One region of the Nocardioides sp. J9 genome, then DNA from elsewhere that is predicted to be linked to it. Evidence: predicted binding sites of a transcription regulator. Region 1 holds the regulator's gene; each other region holds the start of a gene.
What was found. Region 1 encodes LexA, which represses DNA repair genes until DNA is damaged. Its sites were predicted from a motif close to TCGAACANNTGTTCGA; they were not measured.
Positions count from the first base shown of each region.

Region 1 (3,269 bases):
TCATCGTCGGGACGCTCACCGAGGCGGACGGCAAGACCTTCGTGCAGTACTCCGTCACGGGCCGCTGAGGCCGATCGCGGGGCGGGCACCCACCAGGTTGGGTGATCGGCAACAATGACGACCGTGGCAGGTGGGAAGCGCGCGGGCAGCCGCGCAGGGAGCAAGGCGCGACCGCGCTTTCGGGCCGACCTCCTGCTCCTCGCGGTCGGCATCACCTTCGCCCTCGTGGCGTGGGGGTACCTCGTCCTGGCGGCCATCGACTTCGGTGCCGACGCCCGGCACGACGGCGACGGCAGCGCCTGGTTCTTCCTCGCGGTCGCCTCGCTCGGCGGCATGCTCTGCCTCTTCCTCGCCTTCATGCTGGCGGTGCGCCTGTCCCGGGCCCTCGGCCTCACCTCGGCCCCCGAGCCGCGGCCGAAGCGCGACCCGAACGCGCCGAAGGGCGGCAAGCGCGCGGCTCGCTGAGCCGCTTGCCTGCCACCCTTCGTCTTTTCCCCTGCTCCGCTGGGGTCGAGGCAGCGGAGAGTCGGTGGGCGCGCTACTGCGCGGCCGGGATGCGCAGCTGCTGGCCGGCGTAGACCATGCTGCCCTCGAGGGTGTTGAGGTCCTGGATGTCGGCCATCGCGCCGCGCACGTCGCCGCCGGTCGCGGCCGCGACGCCGGAGGCGATGTCCCACAGGGTCTCGCCGGGCGCGACGGTGACGACCTGGACGGCCGGGGCGCCGCCGTCCTCGCGGGTCGCCGCCGACCCGGCGGCCACCGCGACGGSCAGCGCCGCGACGACGAGGAAGGCCAGGACGAACACGACGACGCGGCCGCGGCGGGTCAGCCGGACCTGGCCCCGTGGCGCGGCGGCCCGTGGCTGCGCGCCGCGGCGGGCGGCGGGAGCGACGCGGGCGGTGCTGACGCGGTGCGGGGCGATGCTGATCGTGCTCATGTCTGGTGACCTCCGGGGAAGGGAGCGGGCCGAGTCCGGGACTCCGGGGAGGAGTCTGCGGACGGGGTCCGACGGAAGGCTGTTCGACCATGCGTTCGATCGAACATGTGTACGAGGTTAGATCACACGTTCGAACAAATCCAGCACCTGTTCGAAATCCTGTTCGACCGTGTCGCAGCCACTGCCACGCCGCAGAAGTGGGCCGTGGGCCGCGACACGCCCTTCGAACAGGTGTTTGAAACAGCGCGGCGGGATCGGTTAGCGTCGTCACACCAGGCCGGTGGGACGACCGGCCGCCACAGCGAACGGGAGGCACCCCCATGGCGGAGCGCAAGGCAGGCCGCGGCGTCACCGAGCTGCCGGACGGTCCCCCGGACGCGACCGGGCTGACGCCGCGCCAGCAGCGCGTGCTGGCCCACATCAAGGACAGCATCGAGAAGCGCGGCTACCCGCCGAGCATGCGCGAGATCGGCCAGGCGGTCGGCCTCACCAGCACCTCCAGCGTCGCCCACCAGCTGCGGGTGCTCGAGGAGAAGGGCTACCTCAAGCGCGACCCGAACCGGCCCCGCGCCCTCGAGGTGTTCCTGCCCGAGGTGATGGCGGCCCGCAAGGCGATGGGCTCGGCCGAGGAGACGTCGTACGACGAGACCGGGATCGGCGACGCCGCCCCGGTCCCGGCCAACGTGCCGGTCGTCGGCCGGATCGCCGCCGGCGGCCCGATCCTGGCCGAGGAGCGCGTCGAGGACGTCTTCCCGCTCCCCCGCCAGCTCGTCGGCGACGGCCAGCTCTTCCTGCTCGAGGTCAGCGGCGAGTCGATGATCGAGGCTGCCATCTGCGACGGCGACTACGTGGTGATCCGCCAGCAGCCGACCGCCGAGAACGGCGAGATCGTCGCAGCGATGATCGACGGCGAGGCCACCGTGAAGACCTTCCAGCGCAAGGACGGCAAGGTCTGGCTGCTCCCGCACAACCCCGCCTTCGAGCCGATCGACGGCACGAACGCCACGATCCTCGGCAAGGTGACGGCCGTGCTGAGGCGTGTCTGACGCCACTTCTCACGTAGGGTCGGTGGGTCCCCTGACGTCCCCCCGTGAGGCCTTCCCCCGTGACCCCTCGACGTGCACCGTGGGCCGCCGTGCTGGCTGCTCTCCTGGCCGTGCCCCTGCTCGCCGCACCGGCTGGAGCTGACGACCCGGCGACCGACCCCGCCCCCGTGACGGCCGAGGAGACGGCCGAGGCAGCCCTGGCCGCGGTCGAGGAGATCATCGAGTCCGGTGCGGCCGCCGCCGACTCCGGTGACGCCGGCACGGGCGACGCTGGTGACCCCGACGCCACTGACGGCACCCACGACGCAGACCACACCGGCGACGAGCCGGCGACCGAGGGCCTGCGTGCCGGCGGCAAGGACCTGACGCTGGCCCTGCGCGACCTCGCCGCCGCACGCTCGGACCTGCCGAAGTCGAAGCGGGAGGCCGCGGGCCGCTTGCTGGCGCGTCCCGACGACAGCCTGGTCGTGTGCAACGACCGGGACGAGGGCGACCTCGTCTGCTACGGCGGGCGCGAGGGCGTCAAGCGCACCTGCAACAGCATGCTGTGCGTGCACTGGGTGAACCGGAAGACGAGCGCCCGGCACGGTGTGCCCGGCGAGAACGACGGTCCGGGTGGGCGCTATCCCGGCAAGGCCGGCGGCGCCCCTGACTACGTCGAGTTCGTGCTGTCCACCCTGACGCGGGTCGCGCAGACCTACCGCAAGGCCGGCTACCGCGACGTGCTGAGCGACGGCACGAAGGGTGGTGACGCGCGCCCGGACATCTACCTGGGCGAGCTGGGCGACCTCGGCGCCTACGGCTACTGCACCACCGACGACCACTCGGTCACCGAGCACGTGCCGGCCCCGGCGTACTGCGTGCTGGACAACGACTACGCCGAGTTCGGGATCGCCCCGCGGTCCGCGCTGCGGGCCACGGCGGCGCACGAGTGGTTCCACGCGGTCCAGTTCGCCTACGACCTCAACGAGGACGCCTGGCTGATGGAGGCCACCGCCACCTGGATCGAGGACCAGGTCTTCGACGGGATCAACGACAACCGCAACTACCTGCCCTACGGCCCCCTGGCGCCGCCCCCCCCCCGCGGCCCCCGCCCCCCCCGGCCCCCCCCCCCCCCCAGCCAGCCCAGCCAGTACGGCTCGTGGATCTTCTTCCAGTTCCTGGGCGAGCGCTACCCGAGCTCGGCCGGCGGGATGCCGATCATCGTCCGCGAGATCTGGCGTCGCCTCGCCCACGACGGTGGGGTCGGTGCCAAGGGCATGTACTCCGTCGAGGCGGTGCGCTCC
Region 1 is NZ_VLJQ01000113.1:4,087-7,355, forward strand. Features, by position in the region: gene L615_RS19445 (hypothetical protein) at 1-68, shown strand, start outside; gene L615_RS19450 (hypothetical protein) at 124-465, shown strand; gene L615_RS19455 (LysM peptidoglycan-binding domain-containing protein) at 539-937, opposite strand; gene lexA (transcriptional repressor LexA) at 1,258-1,983, shown strand; gene L615_RS19465 (MXAN_6640 family putative metalloprotease) at 2,043-3,269, shown strand, end outside.

Region 2 (3,269 bases), on a different contig from region 1:
CGAGGATGCGGCGCCGGGTCTCCTCGGCGGCCTCGGCCCGGGCGGTCTGGACGTACGCCCTTTTCATGTTCACAAGACGAACACCAAATGTGGTGGTCGTCAATGGCCCGTCTGGGGCGGGTTTCAGCCTGTGTGCGCTTCGCCGGTCTGACCGGAGATTGTCTCGACCACGCGCAGGTCCGGGTCCCACCAGCGCAGCCGGTCCGCGACCAGCTCGCGCACCGGTGACGCGTCGTGCAGCACCTCGATCGCGTCGGCCAGCCGGCGCCGGGGCACCCGGCGGGCGAGGGTGACGTGTGGCGTCCACACCGGGTGCCGCACGCCGGGCACCAGGGCACGCAGGGATGCCACCGCGTCGGCCACGGCCGCGTCGGGCTCGACGAGGTGGGCGAGCGTGACCCGCGGACCGTCCCCGAGCACCAGCAGGCCGCGCACGCTGAGCACGGTGGGCAGCAACGGTCCGAGGAGGTCGACGGCCGGACCGACGACGCCCGGGTCGATCGGCATCGCGGCGACGAGGGTCAGGTGCGGGGCGTTGGTCATCGACCGGTGGTCGGCCTGGGACGGCAGCCCTGCGTGCCGCAGGGCCTCCCACTGCGCCTCGACCGCGTGCGCGGAGGCCTCGTCGAAGCTCAGCTCCAGGGCGTGGTCAGGCACCGGTCCAGCCTAGGCAGTCGCGAGCCGTCGGTGTGGCGGGTTGTCGAGGCCGTCGACGTGGACCCCGACCTTCGGCCCGTCCCAGACGAGCATGGCCAGACCGGCGGCCTTGCCGCACGCGGTCCGCGACTTCAGCTTCGCCAGGTTCACCACCCGGACCTGGAAGGGCCGCCCGCGCCGCGCGGAGTCGTGGACCCAGACCTTCTTGCCGAAGCTCCGCAGCGCCCGCGGCGACAGGATGCAGTGCGAGCGACCACCCGTCGCGTAGAACGCCGCCCCGGACCGGAGCCAGTGCAGGCCGTCGCGCGGCCGGCTCGGCAGGCAGCCCGGTGCGCGGAGTGGCGCCGCGGCCGTGGAGAGCCGGTTTGTGATGGTGGTCGGGTGAGCCTCTTCCGCACCCCGCAGGTCGTCCTGTTCACCCCGGACCCCGAGCGGGCAGCCGCGTTCTACCGCGGCCTCGGGTTCGAGGAGGTGTTCCGCACACCTGCGGAGGGACCGCCGATCCACGTCGACCTCGTCCTCGACGGCTACCGCCTCGGCCTCGCCAGCGAGGCCTCGACCCGCGACGACCACGGCCTTGCCCCCGTCGCCTCCGGCCAACGGGCAGCCGTCGTGCTCTGGACGGATGACACCCGCGCGGCGTACGCACGCCTGCAGGAGCTCGGCGCCCGTCCGGTCAAGGAGCCGAGCGAGTGGCTGGGCCGCCTGCTCATCGCGTGGGTCGAGGACCCGGACGGGCACCTGGTGCAGGTCGCCCAGGCTGTCGAGTGAACCTCGGTCCGCGCGCCTCGGGGCGGGTCACGACCGGCGCTGGAGGGTCCGTCCGAGGTTTGCCACAGCGGCGAGGACCAGCATGGCTGCGAGACCGCGGTAGAGGTGAGCCCAGCGCTCTGCACTCGCCTCGTCGAGCTCGGTGAGGAGCTCGAGGGTCGCGTTGCCGCCGGCGACGACGGCGTTGCCGGTGTCCGCCGCAGCGTTCTGGATGCCGGTGTAGGCGTCGCCGCCGTAGAAGCCGTAGTCGATCTCCTGGCTGAGGAGGTCGGCGTCCGGGGAGCCCGACGGCGAGGGTGCGGCCGCGATCAGCACCACGGCACTCACCAGCGACGCCACGAGCACGAGGACGGCGACGGCCACTGCTGACGTGTGGGAGGGGGAAGCCGTGCCGCGAACCGGGGTGCCGGCGGCGGACGGACTGGACGAGTCGAGATGCATGGCGGTCCTTCGATGGTGGGACTGGCCCGAGGGTCCGCACGGTCTCTCAGGGATCCGACAGAACGTGTTTTGGGCATTGATCATCGAACACATGTTCGATAGGATGGAGCATGGCACTCGGGCCCACCGTCTCCGCAGCACAGGTCGCCGACCTGCGGTCGGCGCTGGCTGCCGGCGAGCTGCCCGATGAGCCGGGCGAGCTGATCGGCCTCGTGGCCGAGCTCGAGGCGCTGAAGTCGACCATCTGCGCGCGCCAGGCAGACGCGGCCGTGGCGTACGACGCGGCCCGGCGCGAGGACGAGGAGCTCGGGGGCGTTCCGGCTGCCCACCGCGGACGCGGGGTCGCCGCCGAGCTCGCCCTCGCCCGCCGCGAGTCGGTGCATCGTGGCCAGGCGCTGCTCGCGTTCGCGAAGGTGGGCCGCACCGAGATGCCGCACCTGCTGGAGCGGCTCGCCGACGGCACGCTCAGCGAGTTCCGCGCGATGCTCGCCCTGCGCGAGACCGCCTGCCTGTCGGCCGACCACCGGGCACTGGTCGACGAAGAACTGTTCGCCGACCCGGACGCCCTCGACGGCATCGGCACCCGCGCCCTGGTCGCGCGGGTGCGGACCATCGCCTACGAGCTCGACCCGGCCTCGATCGCCGAGCGCGCTAGCAACGCGGTGAGGGACCGCCACGTGTCCATCCGCCCCGCGCCCGACACGATGGTCCGCCTCACCGCGCTCCTGCCGGTCGCCCAGGGCGTGGCACTGCACGCCCAGCTCACCCGGGACGCCGCGACGATGACCGCCACCGGAGACGAGCGCCGCAAGGGCCAGCTAATGGCCGACCTGCTCGTCGCCCGCACCACCGGGGTGCCGGTCGGCGACGGACCGCAGCCGCCCGCGGTCCCGGTCGGCGTGACCCTCACGCTCCCTGCCACGACCCTCGCGGGCGGGCACGCGCCCGGCCTCGTCGACGCCGAGCCGGTGCCGGCCGAGATGGCGCGGTTGCTCGTCGCGGCCTCTCTCGACGCGGGCCTCGACACGTGGTTCCGCCAGCTCTACCCCGACCACACCGGGCGCCTCGTCGCGATGGCCAGCAAGCAACGCATCTTCCCCGCCGGCCTGGCCGACTTCCTCTCGGTCCGCGACCAGGGAATCTGCCGTACCCCGTGGTGCGGCGCCCCGATCCGGCACCTCGACCACGTCGAGCCGTACGCCGACGGCGGACCCACCACCGCCGACAACGGCCAGGGCACCTGCGCGGCCTGCAACCACGCCAAGCAGGCCCCCGGCTGGCGCCAGCACGTGGAGCCCGACGGGACCGTCGAGACCGTCACCCCGTCCGGCCACCGCTACCGATCCCGCGCGCCCGCGCCACCCGGCTGGCGCACCCCGCTCTTCGTGAAGACCGGCCAC
Region 2 is NZ_VLJQ01000110.1:37,048-40,316, reverse strand. Features, by position in the region: gene L615_RS23525 (hypothetical protein) at 1-67, opposite strand, end outside; gene L615_RS18895 (2'-5' RNA ligase family protein) at 124-657, opposite strand; gene L615_RS23520 (hypothetical protein) at 667-807, opposite strand; gene L615_RS18890 (glyoxalase/bleomycin resistance/extradiol dioxygenase family protein) at 1,039-1,428, shown strand; gene L615_RS18885 (hypothetical protein) at 1,456-1,791, opposite strand; gene L615_RS18880 (HNH endonuclease signature motif containing protein) at 1,980-3,269, shown strand, end outside.
Region 2: a site for LexA is predicted at 1,953-1,968, ahead of L615_RS18880 (HNH endonuclease signature motif containing protein). Genes of this name have one in related genera too.

Region 3 (3,269 bases), on a different contig from region 1:
TATTACACCTACCCGGGTATGATCGGCCTCGATATCGACGCCTACGTGCCCTTGCATTCAGCGGGAGGGGCCTGTCTCCTGGAGCCCATCTGCCGCTATTATTACCTGAAGAATGCCCGTGATGTTTGGGCGAAGTTCGCGTTGAAGTTGAGAACGTACAGGGCCCCCGGATGGACGTAAACGACAACCCTCCTGGCGGCAAGCGCCCGCCAGGTGTGCTAGTGGCGTACGCATTCCGCGCGACGCTGTGGGCGGCGGGACTGGGTGCCCTATGGTCATTAGGATACTCGCAAGATTCGACGCCATTTCTCGTCATGGCAACGGTCCTATCGTTGCCGACGTGGCTCTTCTATTACCCCATCGCGTTTATGGTGGAGTTCATAATCCCCGGCGACGGTACGAGTTCGGCGTCAATTGAATCGGTTGTGGCATTCGGAGCAATTTGCATATCCCAAGGAATGATATTCGAGGCACTTCGCGTGGCGTTGTCGGCGGTCCTACGCAACCAGCGCCTTCGTCAAAGAACGTAATGAGCACGCCGCGCGGCCCAAGGGCCTGCATGCGAACTCACCGCAGTCCACGCGCCTCCTGGCGGCCGTGACGCGGTTGGAACGGAACGGGCACGCTGCTCGCACGAACTGGCTTGCACCAAACGGCCACCGATCGCGGACCGCTGGAACTGCCGGTCTTCCCCGCCTGCGCCCCGCCCGGTTGTCGCAACCTCGGCGACATGGAGGTCGAGGCGCGCCGAACAGCGGCACAGCTGGGTGCCGTCTGACCCTGCGGCGACGGCGGCTGGGGATCCGTGCGGGTTCCCCCGTCCCGGTATCGCTCGCCCTGGCCGCGTCGCGATTGTCAGCCCGGATCGGCTTGAACAGCACCTGTGGTTGTTGGGACGTCGGTGGAATGTCGACATGACGTCGAGGGTGCGCGCCGGCCGCCCATCCGGGCGGCCCGGTCGCCGGTCACAGAGGCCGTCGACAACGCCAACGGCCTGCGGCCGCGGACTGACCTGAACCCAAGCGCGAGGTCTTTGCTCCCAACGCTGCCGATCATGAGCGCCGCTCGTCACCGGTCAAGGGCAAGGCATGTCGACTGCGTCGACCCTTGACCGCCTCCGAGCGCCGATCGGGCAGCAGTTGTTGGGAGCAAGCCGATCCGAGGTCACACCGAGTAACGGGCCTTGGAGATCCGCAGCCGAGGAGCAGCACATGCCGATCAGCGTCAAGGAACGAGGCCGGGCCGTTGCACGCGCACAGCAGGCGCTGCGCCACCTCGAGCAACACACCGCCACCACCGTCCCCCAGCTGGGGGCGGCCCGCGACCGGCTCAACCTCACTCGGAACTGCCGAGACCCGAAGCCCGCCCTGGATGCCGTCTACGCGCTCGAGGCCTTGGTCGTCGAGGTGTACGGCGGCCTCCCCAACAGCGCTTAGCGACAACGAGTAACCACCCGCACCAGCCAACCGTCATCAACCACCTTCGGGGAACGCCACCGCAACGGCTGGGACAGCGCCGAAGGGTGAAGGGTCACGCCAAACCCAGGGCCGGACGTGCGCGGGTCGCCGTCATTTTGGTACTTCTCGGCCCCCATTGCTTTCAGCCGCTTCGCGAGGGTGAGGGCATAGCAGTTGTCGCAGCCTGCGGCGACTCGGTCGCAGCCGGTAACCGGGTTCCAAGTCATCTCAGTCCACTCGATCGCGCTGTTCGTCGCCATCGCCAGCACCTCCCCATGTGTTCGAACATGTGTTCGAATACTTGTTCGAATGTACCCCCGCGGTGTCACTCTGTCACGATTTCCATCAGGCGCCCGCAACCCGCCGGCCGGGTCGTGTCGGATGGCGGTCTACATCCGTGGCGTGCAACAGCCGTGGCGCCACCTCCCACGCGGTAGATCCGCCCCGACAGCGGCATGAGCGTGCGTTTCACAACGTCGGGTCGCTGCCGATCCCGTAGTGGCTGTTGAGGTCAAGCACGTAGTGCCCGTGCACGTCGTTCGACCGCCCGTTCACCACGATGACAAGAAAGACGTTTGGCACGTCTGCGCTGAAGAGGATGTGTTGCCAGGCGCCGCCGTCGATGGCCCAGGCGTTGGCGACCACGCGATCCGAGAAGTCGAAGCTTTGGAAGTCAAGCTCATCGATGGTCCGGATGTATCGGCCTAGATCAGCTGGCACGACGTCGTCTGGTGCGAGTGCTTCCCTCGTCTGGCCCATGGTTGCGAGGTAGTCGTTCTAGCTCAGCAGCGGCACGTTGCCGAGTGTGTCAGACGGCCGGCACGGCGTCCCCAACAACGCGCGACCGCCGGAGCAGCAGCGCGGCCGGGCCCTTAGGAGAGTGCGACGCGCGCTGGGTCAATCTGGTCGGCGGACCAAACATTCTCCGCAGAGTCGACGATCCACACCGGGGAGGCGAGCCCTTCGGCTAAGAGCGTGCCGACCTCGGCGACCCACTCGGGAGACCGACTCTCGAAGATCAAGAGTGAGGACGTTCGCGGGTCCGGCATCGCGTCCGTTGCAACGTCCCGGTCATCCCATTCCGCCGGGTCATTCTCGACGGGATAGATATTCGTCAGGGGTGCCATCGAGCCGTCGCAGTGCACCGTATCGCCACCGTCGACAAAGCGTGGGTCGGTCCGCAGGAGCGCACGCACGTTGTCGAACAGGTCCGGATCGCTGCTGAGGACAATGACGCTCCGAGGCACTTAAACAGGCTAGCGGGATGGACGCGCAGGCGTGCGACCCAGCGAACCGCGGCATGGTCGGGCGCTCCGTCCCGACAGCGGCCATGAGAGCGCGGTCAATAATCAGACTTGAGGTTCGTCGAGCCACGCGTGGAATTTCGAGTGCTCTGCCGAGCCGTAAGCGTGGAGCTCGCCGGTGGCGCGGTCGATCACTAGTGGGCAAGTGCCAACCACCGAGTCCGAGATGCTTCTAGTCTCGAGCCACCGTTTCGTCGCGAAATGCACAATCCAAGCGCGGCTGTGAGTCTCGATGCTGGTGACGACATATCCGTCTCTTGGATCGTGCGACGTCGCCTGAGGGTTGACGAGCCTGTTTGGCGTGAGAGTGCTGTTCCAACGCGCGAGTTCAGCCTCTGCAATGCGCTTGGCGTCGTTGGCGTCCACCATCGGAGCATAGATTGAACGCTGGGTCGTGCCCCGACATCGGCACGGCCGCGCGCCGGTCGAGGCAGGTGAGTGCGTTGCTAGAGCGGGCTGGCCCCGGATCACTCTTCATCGCAGCCGGGCACGCTCTCAAGCCGTGTTC
Region 3 is NZ_VLJQ01000002.1:91,747-95,015, forward strand. Features, by position in the region: gene L615_RS01295 (hypothetical protein) at 1,212-1,436, shown strand; gene L615_RS01300 (DUF5131 family protein) at 1,433-1,717, opposite strand; gene L615_RS01305 (hypothetical protein) at 1,926-2,216, opposite strand; gene L615_RS01310 (hypothetical protein) at 2,330-2,704, opposite strand; gene L615_RS01315 (YrhB domain-containing protein) at 2,807-3,127, opposite strand; gene L615_RS01320 (contact-dependent growth inhibition system immunity protein) at 3,229-3,269, opposite strand, start outside.
Region 3: a site for LexA is predicted at 1,739-1,754, ahead of L615_RS01300 (DUF5131 family protein). Genes of this name have one in related genera too.